3 regions of the Clostridium sp. Marseille-QA1073 genome follow, and region 1 is predicted to be linked to each of the others. Evidence: a T-box and tRNA genes for the amino acid it is inferred to sense, from the RefSeq annotation. Region 1 holds a T-box; the other regions hold tRNA genes.

Region 1 (6,916 bases):
TTAAATTATTATATAATTTTTAGGATATATTAAGTCTGTTTTAATCTTATTAACTATTAATGCTAAATTGAGGATAATTTTGTATAGCAAATTTTTCTATAACTCTTTACTATTTATTTCTTTAAGGACTTTCTCAATGAAATCGTCTATAGAAATATTCCCTTCTTCACCATTTTTACGACTTCTAACAGATACTTCCTTCTTAGAAGCTTCTTTTTCACCTACCACCAAAATATAAGGAATTCTTTCATTACGAGCTTCTCTAATTTTATATCCTATTTTTTCAGTACGTTCGTCCATTTCCACTTTTATGCCAAAGCTTTTTAATTTATTTATTATCTTTTCACCATAATTATTGTATTTTTCAGAAATAGGAAGAACTTTTGCTTGTATAGGTGAAAGCCAAGTAGGGAAAGCACCAGCAAAGTGTTCAGTTAGAATTCCTATAAAACGTTCTATACTTCCAAAGACTACACGATGTATCATAACTGGTCTATGTTTTTCACCATCTGAGCCTATATAATTAAGATCAAATCTTTCTGGAAGTTGGAAATCTAGTTGTATTGTACCACATTGCCATGTACGTCCTAAACAATCTTCGAGATGAAAATCTATCTTGGGGCCATAAAATGCACCATCACCCTCATTAACCTTATAGTTATATCCAAGTTCTATAAGAGCTTCTCTAAGAGCCTCAGTTGCTCTGTTCCATTCTTGATCACTGCCCATACTATTTTCTGGTCTTGTAGATAGTTCAACATGATATTTAAATCCAAATACTCCATAAACTTCATCAATTAGTCTTATTACTCCTTTAATCTCATCTTTAATTTGCTCAGGAAGCATAAATATATGAGCATCATCTTGAGTAAAGTTACGAACACGCATTAATCCGTGCAATGCGCCAGATAACTCATGGCGATGTACAAGACCTAATTCACCAATACGAAGAGGTAAATCTCTATAGGAGTGAAGACTTGTTTTATATACTAACATTCCTCCGGGACAGTTCATTGGTTTAATTGCATAATCCATTTCATCTATTTCTGTTGTGTACATGTTTTCTCTATAGTGATCCCAATGACCACTTCTAATCCACAAATCCTTATTTAATATAATGGGAGTGGAGATTTCTTTATAGCCTGCTTTTTTATGAATTTCTCTCCAAAAGTCTATAAGTGTATTTCTAAGTTCCATTCCTTTAGGTAAAAAGAAAGGAAAACCAGGACCTTCATCTAGCAATGTAAAAAGTTCAAGCTCTTTACCAAGTTTACGATGGTCACGTTTCTTAGCTTCTTCAACTCTTTCTAAATACTCATCTAAGTCAGATTTTTTAGTGAAAGAAGTTCCGTAGATACGAGAAAGCATTTTATTTTTCTCATTTCCTCTCCAATATGCACCAGCTATTTTTGTCAATTTTATAGCTTTAACATATTTTGTAGACATTAGATGAGGACCTGCACATAAATCTATAAATTCACCTTGTTTGTAAAATGAAATTATAGAATCTTCAGGTAAGTCATTAATTAATTCAACTTTATAAGGTTCATTCATTTCATTCATTAACTTAAGTGCTTCCTCTCTAGGAAGCTCAAATCTTTCAATTTTTAAATCTTCCTTAATAATTTTTTTCATTTCATCTTCAATTTTTTCTACATCTTCAGAAGTAAATGGTTTTTCTATATCAAAATCATAATAGAAACCATCTTCAATTGAAGGACCTATAGCGAGTTGAGCATTAGGATATAATCTCTTAACAGCTTGAGCTAGTATATGTGCTGTTGTGTGTCTAAAAGCATTTTTCCCTTCTACATCATTAAAAGTAAGAATGCTTAAATCACAATCTTTATCAACTATACAACGTAAATCTACAATTTTGTTATCAATAAATCCAGCAGTTGCTACTCTTGCAAGACCTTCAGAAATATCCTTAGCAATATCTAAAACTGATAATGAGTTTTCATATTCTTTTATTGAACCGTCTTTTAATGTAATTCTAATCATTTTTTGTTACCTCCTAAAATAATTGATAATTAATAATTATAAATAATTCTCATCAAAGCATGAGATTTTTTAAAAATAAAAAACTCGTCGCTTTTCTATAAATAATTAGAAAAGGGACGAGAGAGTATTCCCGTGGTTCCACCCAAATTGCATATCAATATTATAATATGCCACTTTAAAAAATTTTAACGGATTTATCCGGACTTTATTAGAGTCACTCAGAGGTGGTCTTCAACTGGTTCTATTTAAGAATACTTTCAGCTAATGTATTCTCTCTCTGTAAATGTAAGACAGTTTACTTTTCTCTTCATAGTGTTTTAATATATAATTTTTCATAAGCTATAAAAGCTTTATAAATAAAAAAACGCCTCTTTTCTATAATAATTAGAAAAGGGACGAGATAATATACCCGTGGTTCCACCCAATTTGCATATCAAAATTATGATATACCACTTTAAAATTTTAACGGATTTATCCGGACTTTATTAAAGTCACTCAGAGGTGGTTTTCAACTGATTCTATTTAAGAATACTTTCAGCTAATGTATTCTCTCTCTGTAAATGTAAGGCAGCTTACTCTTCTCTTCATTGCATTTATTATTTATTTAATAATATCATATGCATATTAAAATTTGTATATTATAAATATATATTTATAATATTATATCACTTATAAATTTCATGTCAATAACAATTTCCATGAAACATAATTAGCAAGCATATTATAAATATAGGGCTATAATAAAAATTTGTACGTAATAATTAAAATTACAAAATAATACTCTTTATATAAATTACAATCTTAAAGATATATCTATTTTAAGATTAATAAATATTAATCTACCATTAATGGTTTTATAATCCATTAAGAATTAATACAATATATAATAAAAATGTATATAAAGAGGTGAGTGTACTGTTTACTCAATTTTCTTCAAAAGTTGCTAGGGTTAAAACAGAAATGTTATATCCTGAATTTTGGATAAATAATAGTAATACTTCAAAGAGAATAATAATATGCGATGATGAAAGATAAAAATATAATGAAAGATCTATGAAAAGTAATATAATAGAGGATATATTTTTATTACAAAATTTTCTCGAAGAGAAAGAATTAAGGAACCTAATTTTATCTGTAAGTAAACCTCATTCTACAATTAGATATAAAAATGGTCTTATTTTAGAAAAAGAATATTTTCTAAAATTAAGTAAAAATTTAAATTTAGAAGCTATAAAAGAAAAAAATTTAATACGGTATGGGATGGTTACAAGAAGGTCACATATAAAATCTTATCCTACAGATGATAGAATTTTTAAAAATCCAAAGGATTATGACTTAGATAGATTAATGGAAACGGCGATTAATATTTGCGATCCTTGTGTAATTTTACATGAAAGTAAAGATAAAGAATGGTATTTTATAAAAACATATGGGTATAAAGGATGGATTAAAAGAAAAGATATTGCTATAGGAGAAAAGGAACCTATATTAAAATATACAAAAGCTAAGGAATTTTTAGTAGTTACAGGTAGAAGAATTTATACTGGATATAATCCTTTTGATGAAAGTATATCTATGATTCCTATAGATATGGGAGTAAAATTTTCATTAGTAAAAGAAGAAGATATTTTAGAAACTATTTATGATATGTATCCTTGCGGAAGTTATGTGGTATGGCTTCCAATAAGGTGTTATGATGGAAGTTTAAAGTTTACACAAATACTAATTTCAAGAAGCGAAGATGTATCTTATGGATATTTACCTTATACAGAAGAGAATATTATAAGGCAAAGTTTTAAATGCTTAGGAGAAAGATATGGATGGGGAGGAGAATTTTTTGGAAGAGACTGTTCCAGTTTAGTAGTAGATGTATTTAAGACTATGGGACTAATGCTTCCTAGAAATACATCCCAGCAAGAGAAAAAGGCAATAGGAATAACTAAGTGCATAGAAAATATGACTATTGAAGAAAAGAAAAAAGTATTGGATACGATGACTCCAGGATGTCTTATGTATCTAGATGGTCATGTTGTGATTTATTTAGGTAAATATCATGATGAGTACTTTATAATACATGACACTATAGGTTTTTATGTGTCTAGAATATGTAGTGAGAAAAAAGGAGATTTATACTATATTTCAGCTAAAGGAGTTGCAGTAACACCATTAACTTTAATTTATACTTCTGGTGGAGAGAATTATTTAAGAGCTATCAAAACAATAAAAATTTTTGGTTAACATAGTTAAGAATTTATAGTAAAATAATAATAATATATTTTACTATAAATTATATTAAAAATCTTAAAAAAATAACAAGCTAGTATGTTAGTATATTTCGCATCATGCTAGGGTGTCATAATCACTTATAGAATTACTATGAGTATAACTTGATGTCTTGTTTGATATAAAATATATTACATCTTTGGTTTATTATTTTCTTTCAAACACCTTATATGAGAATTTAAATGGGAGAAAAGATTAAATATGCTTAAGAATATTCATGCTATTGATAAAATACTAATTGATTTTATACATCATGGATTGAAGAATCCATTATTTGATAAACTAATGCCAATTATAACTCATTTAGGTGATGGAGGAGCTATATGGATAATTATATCTATAATATGCTTATTAAAAAAAGATTATAGACATATAGGACTTCTTTGTCTTAGTTCTTTATTATTAAGTACTATTTTAACAGAAGGTATAATAAAAAATGTGGTAGAAAGGGTTAGACCAATTATTAGGTATCCTATATCAGATCCGTTGATACACATACCTAAATCTTTTTCCTTTCCGTCAGGACACACTTCATCATCTTTTGCAGTAGCTACAATATTATTTATATTATTACCTCAATACAAAATAATTCCTATAGTGCTTGCTGTACTTATAGGTTTTTCAAGAATTTATTTATATGTTCATTATCCTAGTGATGTATTTGTAGGTATGTTAGTAGGAATTTTAAGTGCCTTTATTATACTTTTAGGGTATAATTTAATAAGAAAAGATAAAGTTTAAATAATTATTATGAATTTTGGAGGCTTAAATAAAATCGTGACTTTGTCACGATTTTATTTAAGTATACGAATTTATAAAATTTTATTTTTAATTTAATATAAAAATAAATTTTACTCAATTTTTTATTTTATATAAAACTAGCTTAAAGCTAGTTAAATTATTGTAATATTTTTAATTTTAATTTAAAAGTAATTAGTAGTATTGTATAGTAACTAAAGGACATAGATTTACTATATAAATGCTAATTGAATTTATAAGGGTGGTAGGAGAAGAAGATGAACATTGGGGAATTACTTTATAGAGTAAAAGATATAATGAATATAGAATTTAAAGAGGTTCTTTATAATGACACTGTTAAACAGGTTTTAGATATGATGATAGCACAGAATTTAGATGAAGTTATAGTAGTTAATGAAAAAAAGAAGTTAATGGGTATTTTTACTAGAAAAGATTTAGCAAAAATATGTACTGAGAAAAAAGATTTATTAGAAGATAAAATTATAAATTATGCTATAAAAGATGTAGTTACTATAAATCCCTATAAATTTGCAAGAGATGCAAGAGATATTATGATCTTAAATAATATTGGACGTCTTCCGGTAATGGAGAAGGATAAGATTATTGGAATAATAACAAACAATAATTTGAGAGATAGTTTTTATTTAAAAGTAGATGAGATATTTAATCTCCAAAATAATATTTTAGATAATATTCATGAAGCTGTATGTATTTGTGATATTAATGGAATAGTAACTTATTGGAATAAAAGTTCAGAAAAACTGTATAAGGTTAAAGCTAAGGATATTATTGGCTTGAAAGTTACAGAACATTTTAATAATCCGCTAATCCCTAAAGTGTTGAAAGAAGGAAAAGCTATAGAGAATATAAGGCATGAGCCTATGAAAGGAAAGTCCGTAATTTTAAGTGTAATTCCAATATATAACTCCAAGAAAGAAATGGTGGCAGTAGTATCTACAGATAGAGATGTAACAGAAGTTGTATCGCTATCAAGAAAATTAGAAAGCGCTAATGCTAAAGTAGAAATGTTAAGTAATGCCTATAATAAAGAAATTGCTAATAATTATAGTTTTTCTTATATAGGAGGAAAGAGTAAAAAGATAATTGAGGCCATAAATCTTTGTCAAAAAGTGGCACCAAGCTCAGCTTCTGTACTTATTACTGGAGAAAGTGGAACGGGAAAAGAAGTTTTTGCGAAAGCAATTCACGAAGCCAGTGGAAGAAATGGACAATTTGTTGCAATAAACTGTAGTGCTATACCTGAAAATCTTTTAGAAAGTGAACTTTTTGGCTATGTAGAAGGGGCTTTTACTGGTGCTACTAAAAAAGGGAAAATGGGAATGTTTGAATTTGCAAATAACGGAACTTTATTTTTAGATGAAATTGGGGACATGCCTCTTGGCATGCAAAGTAAACTTTTAAGAGTACTTCAGGATGGTGTAATATATAAATTAGGTAGCGGTAAGCCTATTTATACTAATGCAAGAATTATAGCAGCTACTAATAAAGATTTAAAAAAATCTATTAAAGAAGAAACTTTTAGAAATGATTTATTCTATAGATTAGCAATTGTACAAGTTGAGTTACCTTCATTAAGAGAACGGAAAGAAGATATTAAAGACTTAATTAATTTATTTATTAGCCAAGTATCAAAGAATGAGGGAATAGAGATAAAGGAAATAGATAATAGAATCTATAATATATTATCATCATATAAATGGGAAGGAAATATAAGAGAACTAAAAAATGTAATTCAAAGAATGGTTTTACTATCTAATGGAGAATGTATATCAGTAGATAGTATTCCAAAATATATATTAAGTTATGAAGATGAAAAATATTTTGTAAATAAAGATATTGATTTAGATGA
Region 2 (6,916 bases), on a different contig from region 1:
GTTTATTATCTGTTCTACAGATAATGTGAACAAAGTGAGTTCTCTTTGCTTCTTTAAATATCACTTTTTTTCGGAATGAGTCGGATAATTTTATCATCACCTACATTAGGATTTCCTCTTCCATCCATATTACTCGTTGTCAGATAAATCGATCCATCTTTCGCCTGAATAACCTCACGCAAACGCCCATACTCATTCTTTAGCCATGATTCTAGATTCTTTACTTCTGTTCCATCTTCATTTAGGGATATAGCAAGTAGTTGTTCTCCACGCAAAGTAGCAACTAATAATTTTCCTTGCCATGGTCCTTGATTTACGAAGGCAATGCCTGAAGGTGCCCATGTATCTTCTCCACTGTGTATTAAAGGTTTTTGTGTTACAACTTCTTCGGATTCTTCATTTCCTTGAACGAGAGGCCACCCATAATTGGCTCCTGGTTGTATAATATTTATCTCATCATGTCCTATCTGTCCATGGTCTGATTCATATAAGATATCTTTTGAATTCCATGCTAAGCCTTGAGGATTTCTATGCCCTAAACTATAAACAGGTGAATTAATAATTGGATTATCTGCTGGGATACTGCCGTCTGATTCTATTCGCAGTATTTTTCCTGCTTTACTTGTTAAATCTTGTGCTAACATAGAATTTCCTGCATCTCCTGTTGTTATATATAATTTCTGATCTGGTCCTATCTTTATCCTTCCTCCATTATGAATTTGTCCACCAGGGATTTTATCTAGAATAATCCGGTCAATGGATGCCTTATTATTTTCTTCAATCAATCTTACAACACGATTATAAATTTGATTACCTTCTACATATGAATGCATAACATACATATAATTGTTTTGTGAATAATTTGGGTCTAGAACAATACCCATTAACCCTCCTTCCCCCTGACTTATAAAGGGTGCACCAAATGTAATGAGTGGCTGAGTATTAAGTTTGCCATCTTCAATCACTCTAATTGTTCCAGACCGCTCCGTAAAATACACTTTTCCTTCATCGCTTATTGCTATAGCCCAAGGTATATATAGATTTTCAGCGATAATTTCAATTTCATAAGGAAATTCATCTGATGTGACTACATTAACTTTGGCATTAGTTACATTACGACTACGTAATATAATATTAGACAAAACATTGTAAATCGTTTCTCTCATACTATTATCCTCCAAACTTAAATAAATCCATATCTAAATACATACTTTAATTATATTAGGAGATATTTATTTTAATGCATTATTGGCCACGCCTTAAAATGATCAAAAACAGTAGGGATAAATTAATGCTTTCATATTAATAAATTAATCTAAAGATTTCACGTAAAAAGCTATTATAAGCATCCAATATGAAAACTTAAAATATACTCTGAAAAATAATTTTTCTAAAAATAGCTTAAATCTTTAGAAATTAATGATTAACAATTAATAATGAAGAATTTATGAAAGAATTCACTAGAGATGAATTTCTTAAAATAAAATTTATTTTATTTTAAGAAATTCCAAAAGCTTTAGCAAAAGAATTTTTGTTATGGAAGTAAAATCATATATAAGTTAAATTTTTATTGTGGAACCCTATAATATAACACCAATATACAAACAGTAAAAAATGCAGTAGCCTTATGACTACTGCGTATGAAAGCATGATTATTTACAAAATAAAAGCTACATTTGAGCTCTCAAAATAAGAGAACAAATGTAGCTTTTGACTTGGTGGAGGAGGACGGATTCGAACCATCGAAGCGAAACGCAACAGATTTACAGTCTGCCCCCTTTGGCCACTCGGGAACTCCTCCATATATTATGGAGCTGGCAATAGGAATCGAACCTACAACCTGCTGATTACAAGTCAGCTGCTCTACCGTTGAGCCATGCCAGCATATTATACAATTTTCAATGGTGGTCGCAACAGGGATCGAACCTGTGACCCTCTGCTTGTAAGGCAGATGCTCTCCCAGCTGAGCTATGCGACCATAATTTGGTGGAGGAGGACGGATTCGAACCATCGAAGCGAAACGCAACAGATTTACAGTCTGCCCCCTTTGGCCACTCGGGAACTCCTCCATATATTATGGAGCTGGCAATAGGAATCGAACCTACAACCTGCTGATTACAAGTCAGCTGCTCTACCGTTGAGCCATGCCAGCATATTATAAATTTCTAATGGTGGTCGCAACAGGGATCGAACCTGTGACCCTCTGCTTGTAAGGCAGATGCTCTCCCAGCTGAGCTATGCGACCATAATTGGTGGAGGAGGACGGATTCGAACCATCGAAACGAAACGTAACAGATTTACAGTCTGCCCCCTTTGGCCTCTCGGGAACTCCTCCACGTTATAAAACTGACTATTAAAGTAGAACTTAGACTTATTTACTACAAATTAGCTATTCTACTATCAAGAAATGTCAGCATTTTCACAAGTTCTTCAGAAAAAACCCTTAGAACATTGACAAGGAATAGTATATAATTTTATAACTATTTTTTCAAGTTTTTTTTATACCATTTTCAGTATTTATGCTTTATTATCTCCATTTTTCTTATTTTTACTTCATATTTCACCCAACTACAATTATTGTTTTAATTATATATGATTTCTTCCAACACTAAAGATTCAGCTAAATAACGTGCATCAAAGTTACTCAATACACGCTATTTACTCATATATGATATTAGTATATCTTATATATTAAACTAAAGTCTATTCCAAATCATCTTTGTTCTTCATATTTAAAGCAACTGCTTTCATATTTGAAAAGAATGAATCATCTTTAAAAAACTTTTCATATTTTTCACAAGCTTCTATACAATGATCATATTGATCAGTAGATAGATAAACTGTTATTAAATCTTTAATATGGTGTAATTGCGGAGTTACAAATAATAAATCGTCTAAAAAAATATCTGTTTTATGGTTTAATACTTTATTTGTAAATACAGCAAATAAAAGTATTCCTGATATCCAAACATATTTTGCTCCCATAGCTCTAAACTCATTAATATCCCATCCACTTAAATGTTGTTCTGCATCATTACCATAGCATTCATCTTGTTTATAAAAAATATATGGTGTTGATATTATAACACTATCTGCTGTCTTAAAACATAATTCTAGTAGCTTTTTCCCATCTGATTTTTTCAAATGCTCTATAACATCTGCAAGTACTATTAGATCATATTTAGGAAAATCTTTTTTACTTAAAATATCGATTGCATTACCAATATATATATTATCATAAATATAACCATGTATTGGCGTAATATATTTTTCATATATTTCTATTCCATCTATTAATATATTCCAAGGTGCATATCCACCATCATTATTCTCTCTTAAATCTAAATATTCTCTAACTAAAAATCCTATCTTACCAAATCCAACTCCTATTTCTAGTATAGATTTAGGTTCTAAACTATAAATTGCAGGAATTAAATTTGACACTGAAACTAAATTACTAGAAGGCATATAACCAACTCCTAAGATATTTTAAATTCTTCTAGTTATAATATAGATTTCAAAAATAAAAATGTTACCTTAGCCTTAGAAAATACTAAAATGTATTTAAATTATTATTTTTAAGGAGTTTGCTATATAAATTAATCAGCATTCTCTACGGTATCCATATCTATGAATTTTCTCGCTATTTTCTTAACTTCATAAAGCTCTTTTTCTGATAAGTAGTTTTTTAATACATCTAAGCTCTTTCTTACTCCTATCTTTTGATTTTTATATTGCAGATAATCGCTAATTTTATTCTGTTCCTCTTTTGGTATCTTATCACTCATAGAAAAAAGCTTCACTTTATCATTAATAGATAATGCTGTTTCAATTTCTTCTGGTGGTATTTTTATTACTGAATTTTTTTTCCTCTGCTCAATATTATAAGAATCGAATTCTCCTTCTACTATTACTTCTGTACTATCATCAACTTCATCTAAAAATAGTTTTGTATTTAAATCTCTGTCACTAATTTTACTTCTATTATTGTCTATTTCAATATTTTTTTCTAATTTTTCTTCTTTTAAATCTTTTTCTTTATGTAGCTCATTTAACTCATTCTTTTTATGAATACCAAAAGTTTGATCATTATCTATCGCTACGCTCTCTCTATTAAGCATATTTGATACTATCTCTTCATCTCTTTTATCTGTAGCATAAAATTTTAAAATGCATATAGTAAATATAGTATAAAGAATAACTATAAAAGAATAGATCTTTCTTTTCATTACATCACATCCTTGTAGTTAAAATATCTTTTATAATTCTTTACCTAAAATTTAACAAATATACATTTATTACGATGTAATCTTTAGCAGTTCCAATGGCAGTTAAAAACATGTTTTAAATGTTTGTATTTTCGATTATTAGTTTTTCTTTTAATTTCTTTACTTTCCTATATATCTCTATATTTTTATAAAATTCAATAATTACTATATATCATTTAGCATATATATTTTATTAAGACTATTGTATATCAATGTATAAAGTTCTTTAACATTATTTATTTATAAATTTATTGATTCCTCTTTAATATTTAGCAAATGTATCTATAAAATTCTAAGATAAATATTTAAAATCTTTAAATAATATTAAATTTAAATATAACTTTTTTTATTAAATAGGATGTTAAGATACTTATTTCTATAATTTATACTTTTAATTTTTAATTAATTAAAATACACATTATTTAAATTATAATTATAAATAATTAATTAGGAGGTGTAATAGGTGACTAGAGTGAAGACACATTATGACAGTCCCTTAGCCTATTATAATTTAGCAAATTTTATTAAAGACTATTTGGATGAAAATACTATTATTATTTGCATAGGAACTGATAGATGCATAGGGGACTCTTTAGGACCTTTAGTAGGAACTTTTTTAAAGGAGAAACAGTTCCCACTACCAGTTTATGGTACCATTTCAGAACCTATTCATGCCTTAAATCTTGAAAGTAAGCTATCTCAAATAAAAATTAAACATCCTGATGCAAAAATAATTGGTATAGATGCTTGCTTAGGTCCTTTTTCCAGTATAGGAGAAATACAAGTAAGAGATTTCCCTATAAACCCTGGAAAAGGTGTAGGAAAACAACTTCCTCAAGTAGGGGATATATCTATAATTGGAATTGTAGATTCTAGTGAAGATACTGAATTATTTACAAATAGAAATATAAGACTAAATCTAATAATGCAGTTATCTAAAGTAGTAACTCGCGCACTAATACACTCTTATTATTTAGTTTTTAACGAAGAAATTTCAAAAGAATCATAAAAAAGTTCTCTCTAATTTTAGAGAGGCTTTTTCACTTTAATCTACAGTATTAAAATAAAGATTATAGTTATTTAAACTTAAAAACTCACTAAAAAACTACAAAATAAAGTAGAATTTAGAAAAAAAACTTTTAAGATTTCCTCATCTTACTAATTAAATAATGCATTTAATCTTCCCGTACATCATTTTCTTATACCTTCCTTCTACGATATTCAGCCTTTAAACAGTAAATTTTACTAATTCTATTTCTATTAATTATCTTGGTTAAAGAATTTTTGTAAATAAGAATGATGGAACTTTATTAATAAAGTTAAAATTAAAAGGACATACTTTAGGGTATGTCCTTTTAATAACTAACTTTTATATTAAATTAATAAAATGATAAATCTTCTCCACTGAATGAGTCATCCATTTTATCTATGAAGTCTAAAGCTTTTCCAGTTCCTAGTGCAACACAAGAAACTGAATCTTCAGCTACATATACAGGAACTTTAGTATAATCTTGTATTAGCTTATCTAATCCATCTAGAAGTGCCCCACCACCAGTCATAACTATACCCTTTTCAGCTATATCAGCTGCAAGTTCAGGTGGAGTTTTTTCTAATACTGCATGAGTACATTCCGCTATAGCTGCTACTGCCTCTCCTAGAGCCTCTCTCATTTCTGTTGAATTAACAACTATATTTTTGGGAAGTCCTGTAATAAGGTCCCTTCCTCTTATTTCCATACTTATTTCTTCTTCTTTTTTATAGGCAGAACCTATATTAATTTTTAAATCTTCAGCAGTTCTTTCACCGATCATAAGCTTATGCTTCTTTCTTATATAGCGAGTTATTGATTCATCAAAATTATCACCGGCAACTTTGATTGATTCTCTAACAACCATTCCGCCTAGTGAAATAACTGCGATATCTGTGGTACCTCCACCAATATCAATTACCATATTTCCACTTGCCTTTGAAATATCAAGACCTGCACCTATTGCTGCAGCTAAAGGCTCTTCTATTAAATGAACTTTTTTTGCACCAGCATTTCTTGCTGCATCTTCAACTGCTCTTCTTTCAACTTCTGTAGCTTCACAAGGAACACAAATTACTACCCTTGGAGCTGATTTCTTATTTCCACAAGCCTTTCTTATAAAGTGTTCAAGCATTTTTTCTGTTACATCATAATCTGAAATTACTCCATCTCTTAGTGGTCTAATTGCCACTATATTTCCTGGAGTTCTTCCTATCATTTTTCTAGCTTCTTCTCCAACTGCTAAAACTTTATTTGCATTTTTGTTTATGGCAACTACTGAAGGCTCTTTTAAAATAACACCTTTTCCTTTAATATACACAAGCACTGTAGCGGTACCTAAATCTATACCCATGTCTGTCCCCATTCCGAAAAAAAACATCTTAAAATTCACTCCTGCTCTTTCGTATTTTAATATATACAGACTTATAATAAAAATCTTTTATATTCTCTTATTATAATACGAAATATTTTATCCTTCAATCGTTTTGTATTTCATCTTTGTGGCCTTACCGCCTCTTATGTGCCTTTCAGCTTTGTTCAAATCCAAAATATTTTTTGCCTCTTCAGCAATCTTTGGATTTATCTTGGGTAGTCTTTCTGTCATATCCTTGTGTATAGT
Region 3 (6,916 bases), on a different contig from region 1:
AAATTACTCATCATATCAATTTTTAAAGATATATCTTTTCCTTTAGATAAATTATAAGAAGCAATTCTACTAAGTTGAAGGATAGGAGGGCCAGAAATACCATAATCCGTAAATAATATCTCTCCAAACTCACTTCTCCTTAATTTATTATCTACATATATATGTGCATTTCCATCAAATTTGACACCAGATAGTGCTTTTAACTTATTATGATTTAATTTAAGCTGCACAAGAGCTGGAATAGGATTTATTATATTATGTCCTAGTTTTTTAGCTAAGGTGAAACCAAAACCATCAGAACCAGTTTTAGGTGCGCTTTTTCCTCCTGTACAAAGTAAAAGCTTGCTGCAAACAAAGTTTTCTTCATTATTACAATTTATAATAAATTTGTTCTTATAATTTATTTCTTTTACTTTATGATTTAAATAAATAGGAACTTCCCTTTCCTCTAAAGCAAATCTAAAAACATCCAGTACAGAAGAAGCTTGCAAGGACATAGGATACATTTTATCACTATCTAAGGTAACTAAATACAAACCAATTGAATTAAAAAAATCTACGGTATTTTTTAATGTAAAGCTTTCAAAGACCTTATTAAAAAAAGTTTTATTTTCACTATGATACCTTAAAACATTTATGTTTTTATTGGTTATATTACACCTTCCATTTCCTGTTGTAAGAATTTTCTTACCTATTCTATCATTGCTTTCTAATATAGCTACATCTATGCCCAGGTCTTTTGCTATAATAGCAGCCATAATTCCTGAAGCACCGCCACCAACTATAATAAGGTCATGTTTCAAAATAAAATCTCCTTTCTAAAAAGAAAAAATAATGTTAAACTTATTATAAGTATTACTAATAAAACCATCAAGTAATCATCAATAAATAATTTATGGCATATTAGTCATAAATTATTTAATCCAGAATAGAATATATATTGTGAAGAAGTATATAAATTTATTTTAAAATTTTATAATAAATTTCAAATTATGACTTTTTTCTTAGAGAAAAGTGTCAGTAAAGTTGTTGATTTATCTAGGTTTATCATATTAAATGAGCTTTTATGATAAAAAGTGAAATTTTTTTTGAAAAATTGTTGACATTGTTAAGGATTTTAGGTATTATATTACTTGTCGGGTGTGCAGAAAGCACCGACCTAACAAAAGCAAAATGACATATGGCTCCTTGGTCAAGCGGTTAAGACACCACCCTTTCACGGTGGTAACAGGGGTTCGATTCCCCTAGGAGTCACCATTAGTGGTCGCATAGCTCAGCTGGGAGAGCATCTGCCTTACAAGCAGAGGGTCACAGGTTCGATCCCTGTTGCGACCACCACATATGGCCCAGTGGCTCAGTTGGTTAGAGTGCCGGCCTGTCACGCCGGAGGTCGAGGGTTCGAGTCCCTTCTGGGTCGCCATAATTGCTGGCATGGCTCAACGGTAGAGCAGCTGACTTGTAATCAGCAGGTTGTAGGTTCGATTCCTATTGCCAGCTCCATTTTATAAAAAATAAAAAAGTCGTCATTGGCTCCTTGGTCAAGCGGTTAAGACACCACCCTTTCACGGTGGTAACAGGGGTTCGATTCCCCTAGGAGTCACCATTATGGTCGCATAGCTCAGCTGGGAGAGCATCTGCCTTACAAGCAGAGGGTCACAGGTTCGATCCCTGTTGCGACCACCATAATATGGCCCAGTGGCTCAGTTGGTTAGAGTGCCGGCCTGTCACGCCGGAGGTCGAGGGTTCGAGTCCCTTCTGGGTCGCCATAATTGCTGGCATGGCTCAACGGTAGAGCAGCTGACTTGTAATCAGCAGGTTGTAGGTTCGATTCCTATTGCCAGCTCCATGAAAAACTTGAATGGAAACATTCAAGTTTTTTTCGTTATGAAGAAATACTATAAAAATAATCTAGAGATGAATTTCTTAAAACAAAATTTATTTTTAAAAAACTCCAAAAGCTTTAGCAGTAAAGTTTTGACCTTAATTCTTCATTTTTCATTCTTAATTTTTAATTCATAGAAAGAATTTTTGTTATTGAAATTAAAATCATGTATAAGTTAAATCTTTATTGTGGAACCCTATATTTAATATATCTATAGATAAGTGTATAATCATTGAAAAACAAAAATTCACAATTATCAAAATATATGTTAACATTAACTCAAGACGAAGTTGGTTATAGTCGTTTATCCTTTAATTAAAATTTTCCTTTTGTATTTAAAAGCTCAACTACATATAGTTGAGCTTTTAAATTGTAATCAAAAATAACTGGTAAAAGATTTAGTATTAATAATTTTATTTCATAAAAAAACAGTAAAACTATTAAAGCTACAGATATTAAAGTTCAAGTGTTTATAAAGACTAGATAATATTTTACTCATATATTATATATTTGGAGGGTTTGTAATGAATAATTTACCAAAAAACTTTGAAGAGTTTAATGAAACAAGAAGAAATGGCTTTATTAAAGTTAAAGAGTTAAAAGATAAAGGACAAAAGGTAGTAGGTACATTTTGTACTTTTGCACCAGTAGAGGCTATATATGCAGCAGGTGCATATCCAATAAGTCTTTGCGCTGTTAGTGAAGAAACTATTCCAGATGCGGAAAAACATTTACCTAAAAACTTATGTCCACTTATAAAAGCAAGCTATGGATTTGCATTAACGGACAAGTGCCCATATACATATTTTTCAGATTTAATAGTAGGAGAAACTACTTGTGATGGAAAAAAGAAAATGTATGAATATCTAGAAGAAATAAAACCACTGCATGTTATGCAATTACCTCAAAACACTAATAGAGAACATGCTCTTAAAGTATGGAAAGAAGAAATTAAATATTTTATGGAAAGACTTGAAGATCAATTTGATGTTAAAATAACAGAGGAAGCACTTAAAGAAGCAATTAAAATTCGTAACGAAGAAAGAAATGTGTTAAAAGATCTTTATTCATTAGCAAAATTAAATCCAGCACCAATAAGTGGATTACAACTTCATAAAATAATAGATGCAACTCACTACACTTTTGATAAAAAAGAACAAAATAGAATGTTAAGAGAAACAATAGAAGACATAAAAGCTAATTATGATGCAAAGAAAGATACTTATAAAAATGGACCGAGAATATTAATTACTGGTTGTCCTATAGGCGGAGTAGCAGATAAAGTTTTAACTGCCATTGAAGAAAGTGGTGGAGTAGTAGTTTGTTTTGAGAACTGTTCTGGAATTAAAGAAAAAATTAGGCTGGTTGATGAAACAAAAAATCCAATTGATGCATTAGCAGAAAAATATTTAAGTATTCCATGTTCAGTTATGGCACCAAATGATGGTAGACTAGATTTAATCAGCCAGCTAGTTAATGAGTTCTCAGTTGATGGTGTTATAGATATAACATTACAAGCTTGTCATACTTATAACGTTGAGACTCATAGAATTAAGAAGTTTGTGAATGAAGAAATGAAAATACCATATATGAATATAGAGACAGACTATTCTACTTCAGATATTGGACAACTTAAAACTCGTATGGCTGCATTTATTGAAATGCTTTAAAAGGAGACGATAAGTGTGTACTATATAGGAATAGACATAGGCTCTACTGCTGCTAAGGTAGCTATATTTGAAGATGATAATTTAAAAGATACTTTTGTTATGCCTACAGGATGGAGCAGTATTGAAACATCAAAGGCCATAGATGAGAAATTAAAATCTATGTGTATATATGAAGAAAATAGAAAAGTAGTGGCGACTGGATATGGAAGAGTTTCAGTACCTTATGCACATAAGTCAGTAACGGAAATAACCTGTCATGGTAAGGGAGCGTCATATCTTTTAGGGGAAGATTGTACTGTAATTGATATAGGTGGACAAGATACTAAAATCATAACTGTTAAAGATAATATGGTTACAAATTTCATAATGAATGATAAATGTTCTGCAGGCACAGGAAGATTTATTGAAATTATGTCTAATATATTATCAGTAGATATAGAAGAATTATGTAATTTAGCTTCCAAGGGAGGAAACACTACAATAAGTTCAATGTGTACTGTTTTTGCAGAGTCAGAAGTTATAAGTCTTATAGGAAGTGGGAAAAAAAGAGAGGATATAGCATTTGCAATTATTGACTCAGTAGTTACAAAGGTATCTTCATTGTGTAAAAAGCATGATGAAGGAGAAAAATATTTTTTAACTGGTGGTCTATGCGAATGTGACTATATTATAGAAAGTCTTTGTAATAAGTTAAATAGTGAAGTAAAATCAGATAAATTAGCTAGATATGCTGGCGCAATTGGTGCAGCAATATTAGCTAAAAAAATAAAAAATTAAAATAAAAAAGGTAACATAATTTTTATGTTACCTTTTTTATTTTAGATTTTTTTAATATTCTAATATCATTTCCATAAAATTTAAAAAGACTAAAATTACCGAATAATCTTGAAGTAAATCTTTCAGAATAAACATCTGATAATTCGCTTAATGCATAATTAGTGGAGATAAGCATTTTCTTTTGCTTTAAAAGCTTTGTATTAAGTAAATTAAAAAGCTCTTTTTTAGAGAAATCTGAGATTTGCTCTGTACCTAAGTCATCAATTATAAGCAAATCACAATTTATAAGACAGTCTTCCATATTACTGTTGTTATTAAATTTAACTTCTTTTAAAGCAGAAATTAAATCATCAGAGGTTTTGTAAACTACAAAATACCCATTCTCAATAAGTTCTTTAGCAATACAATGAGATAAAAAAGTTTTGCCAGTTCCTGAATTACCGTAAAAAAGTAAATTATCTTCAATATCATTAAAGTTTTTTATAAATTCTACAGCTCTTTCGTAGTTACGTTCCATATTTGATCTAGAACTGACCTTTTCATTATTATTTAATTTATTACTAAAATAATTTATGTTAAAGTTATTAAAGTTATTTTTATTAAGTAAATGCTTTAAATCTGAGTTATTGTAATAAAGTTGAACTAAATATTGTTTATAGCAACTACACTTATCTATATAGATATATCCTGTGTCCTTACATTTATTACATCTATACTTTAACGCTAAGTAATTAACGTCATATCCATTAGAAGCCAATAGTTCACCTTTTTTCATTCTAAGATCTATAATTTTTTCTTTTATAGAATCTATAAAGGTTTCCTTGTTATCCATAGATTTTATTGCAGCCAAGGATAATTTCAAAGAAAGTTTTTTTATTTCGTCCTCTATTGCTATAACCATAGGTAATTTTTGTTCAATTTCTTCTTTTCTTAACTTTAAAGCATCTTCTTCAGATTTACGAATATCTTCATAAATTTTCATTATTTCAGAATGATGTTGTTTAATCATTATTATCCCATCCTAGTAATTGTTTCTCTAATTCTTCAAAGTTATAAGATCTTTGTTCATAATTGTTGAAGGTGCCTTTATTTGATAAATTGTTGTTAACTATAGGCTTATGAGTTAATTTCTTTCTATCTTTCTTTTCTATATCCTCTAAAGTTGAAATTCCATCTCTAAACCAGCTATTTAATATTCCATCTATATATTTAAAGTCTGCTCTATTAAGCCTTTCAAAACATATGTCGCAGGACTTATATATAATATCTAAAGGAAATTTATAAACTGTTAACCATTTGGTAAGCATTTCTTCTTGAGGCTTCATAATCTCCGGTGTATTAATACCTAGATATTTTAAAATTTTTCTTATGTTAACCCATTTATCTTCGTGTTTTTTAATGAAACTTTGAGCATCTTCAACAGTTTGAATTTTATCATCATGCCATGCCATGGCAATTTTTTCAAAATATCTGTAATCAACCTTACCTTTAGATATACAGTATTGTATTAAAAGAAGTATTAATTCAGGTGAAAAGTTAAAATCTTTTTGCCATCCTAAATATATTTCAATTTCTTTAGGAGATAAGGTTCTTCCTATAAGTTTTTCTATATCTTGAAGCATATCCTTAATTGAATTGTTATTTAATTCTTTAAGAATATCAATCTTTTTATTGGTATCTTCAAGGTTATTAGTTAAATCTAAAAATTCTATAGTATAGTTGCTCATATTATCTATAGCAGCCATCTTTATAACGCCTACTTCACTCCAATAATTCCACGCATTTAATACGTCTGTTTCTAAAAGAGATAAAGTATTTGCAATTACTGCAGAGTTAGCACCTAACTCTCCGCTTACACAATATTTAAGTCCTAGTAGATATACTTTTACATATTCTCCCCTAGCTGCAGCCATATATTTATCTATAAAGACATTGCTTACAGGTGTATATCCAAAATCTTTATTCTTAAACATGAAAGTACTCATGTACCATCCCTCACTTTTAGTATAAAATACCAACATAATTATTTGCATTGTTTTAAAATATTATTCATTTTATTATCGGCTTAATCAACTGACAATTGAGAGAGGACCATTGTTAATTATGCAGATTTTAATATTACTTTAAAACAGCATATATTTTTTTCTCTCATACTTAGTATACCACATAGTTAAATTTAAATTATGAAAATTACCTAAATACTTATATTATGTTTAAAAATTATCTATAGGGGAATATTATTCTATTAGAAAGGAGGTATAGCTTGAAAAAGATTAAAAGTCATATTAAGGAGATTATAGTAGTTGCAGTAACTATAATTGCAGTAAGCTATATGTTACTTCTTAATAGTTTAGATTACAACGGGTATGTGGTATATAGTGAAGATAGAGCTGTAGCTTATGTAAAAGATAAATTTTGCGTAGATGATGCTTATAATAGTCTAAAAGAAGAGACAGCTTTTAAGGAAATTCAATTAGAAGAGTACTTTAGATTTGAAAAAGGTAAAATTGATATAGACAAATTTTTTACAGAGGAACAATTAAAAAATATGCTTTCAAACTACATAGTTGTCGATGCCTATGCAATG

The links. The T-box of region 1 lies ahead of thrS (threonine--tRNA ligase). A T-box ahead of a tRNA ligase gene usually reads a tRNA of that ligase, here a tRNA-Thr.
Region 2: it has a tRNA-Thr gene. The T-box ahead of thrS (threonine--tRNA ligase) is inferred to sense a tRNA for this amino acid. The anticodon was not compared.
Region 3: it has a tRNA-Thr gene. The T-box ahead of thrS (threonine--tRNA ligase) is inferred to sense a tRNA for this amino acid. The anticodon was not compared.

Annotation. Positions count from the first base shown of each region.
Region 1 covers NZ_JBSVQM010000012.1:14,371-21,286, reverse strand. The annotation lists gene thrS (threonine--tRNA ligase) at 97-2,004, opposite strand; T-box leader at 2,114-2,324, opposite strand; T-box leader at 2,393-2,601, opposite strand; gene ACY1IQ_RS11990 (hypothetical protein) at 2,911-3,039, shown strand; gene ACY1IQ_RS11985 (SH3 domain-containing protein) at 3,058-4,242, shown strand; gene ACY1IQ_RS11980 (phosphatase PAP2 family protein) at 4,489-5,028, shown strand; gene ACY1IQ_RS11975 (sigma 54-interacting transcriptional regulator) at 5,304-6,916, shown strand, end outside.
Region 2 covers NZ_JBSVQM010000028.1:23,864-30,779, reverse strand. The annotation lists gene ACY1IQ_RS18555 (PQQ-dependent sugar dehydrogenase) at 54-1,166, opposite strand; tRNA gene ACY1IQ_RS18550 (tRNA-Tyr) at 1,717-1,801, opposite strand; tRNA gene ACY1IQ_RS18545 (tRNA-Thr) at 1,810-1,884, opposite strand; tRNA gene ACY1IQ_RS18540 (tRNA-Val) at 1,903-1,978, opposite strand; tRNA gene ACY1IQ_RS18535 (tRNA-Tyr) at 1,985-2,069, opposite strand; tRNA gene ACY1IQ_RS18530 (tRNA-Thr) at 2,078-2,152, opposite strand; tRNA gene ACY1IQ_RS18525 (tRNA-Val) at 2,170-2,245, opposite strand; tRNA gene ACY1IQ_RS18520 (tRNA-Tyr) at 2,251-2,335, opposite strand; gene ACY1IQ_RS18515 (hypothetical protein) at 2,704-3,468, opposite strand; gene ACY1IQ_RS18510 (hypothetical protein) at 3,600-4,229, opposite strand; gene yyaC (spore protease YyaC) at 4,732-5,277, shown strand; gene mreB (rod shape-determining protein) at 5,648-6,676, opposite strand; gene spoIIID (sporulation transcriptional regulator SpoIIID) at 6,767-6,916, opposite strand, start outside.
Region 3 covers NZ_JBSVQM010000007.1:106,493-113,408, reverse strand. The annotation lists gene ACY1IQ_RS08455 (BaiN/RdsA family NAD(P)/FAD-dependent oxidoreductase) at 1-803, opposite strand, end outside; tRNA gene ACY1IQ_RS08450 (tRNA-Glu) at 1,183-1,257, shown strand; tRNA gene ACY1IQ_RS08445 (tRNA-Val) at 1,263-1,338, shown strand; tRNA gene ACY1IQ_RS08440 (tRNA-Asp) at 1,344-1,420, shown strand; tRNA gene ACY1IQ_RS08435 (tRNA-Thr) at 1,426-1,500, shown strand; tRNA gene ACY1IQ_RS08430 (tRNA-Glu) at 1,529-1,603, shown strand; tRNA gene ACY1IQ_RS08425 (tRNA-Val) at 1,608-1,683, shown strand; tRNA gene ACY1IQ_RS08420 (tRNA-Asp) at 1,690-1,766, shown strand; tRNA gene ACY1IQ_RS08415 (tRNA-Thr) at 1,772-1,846, shown strand; gene ACY1IQ_RS08410 (double-cubane-cluster-containing anaerobic reductase) at 2,407-3,552, shown strand; gene ACY1IQ_RS08405 (acyl-CoA dehydratase activase) at 3,568-4,329, shown strand; gene ACY1IQ_RS08400 (ATP-binding protein) at 4,352-5,338, opposite strand; gene ACY1IQ_RS08395 (DnaD domain protein) at 5,331-6,314, opposite strand; gene ACY1IQ_RS08390 (M23 family metallopeptidase) at 6,593-6,916, shown strand, end outside.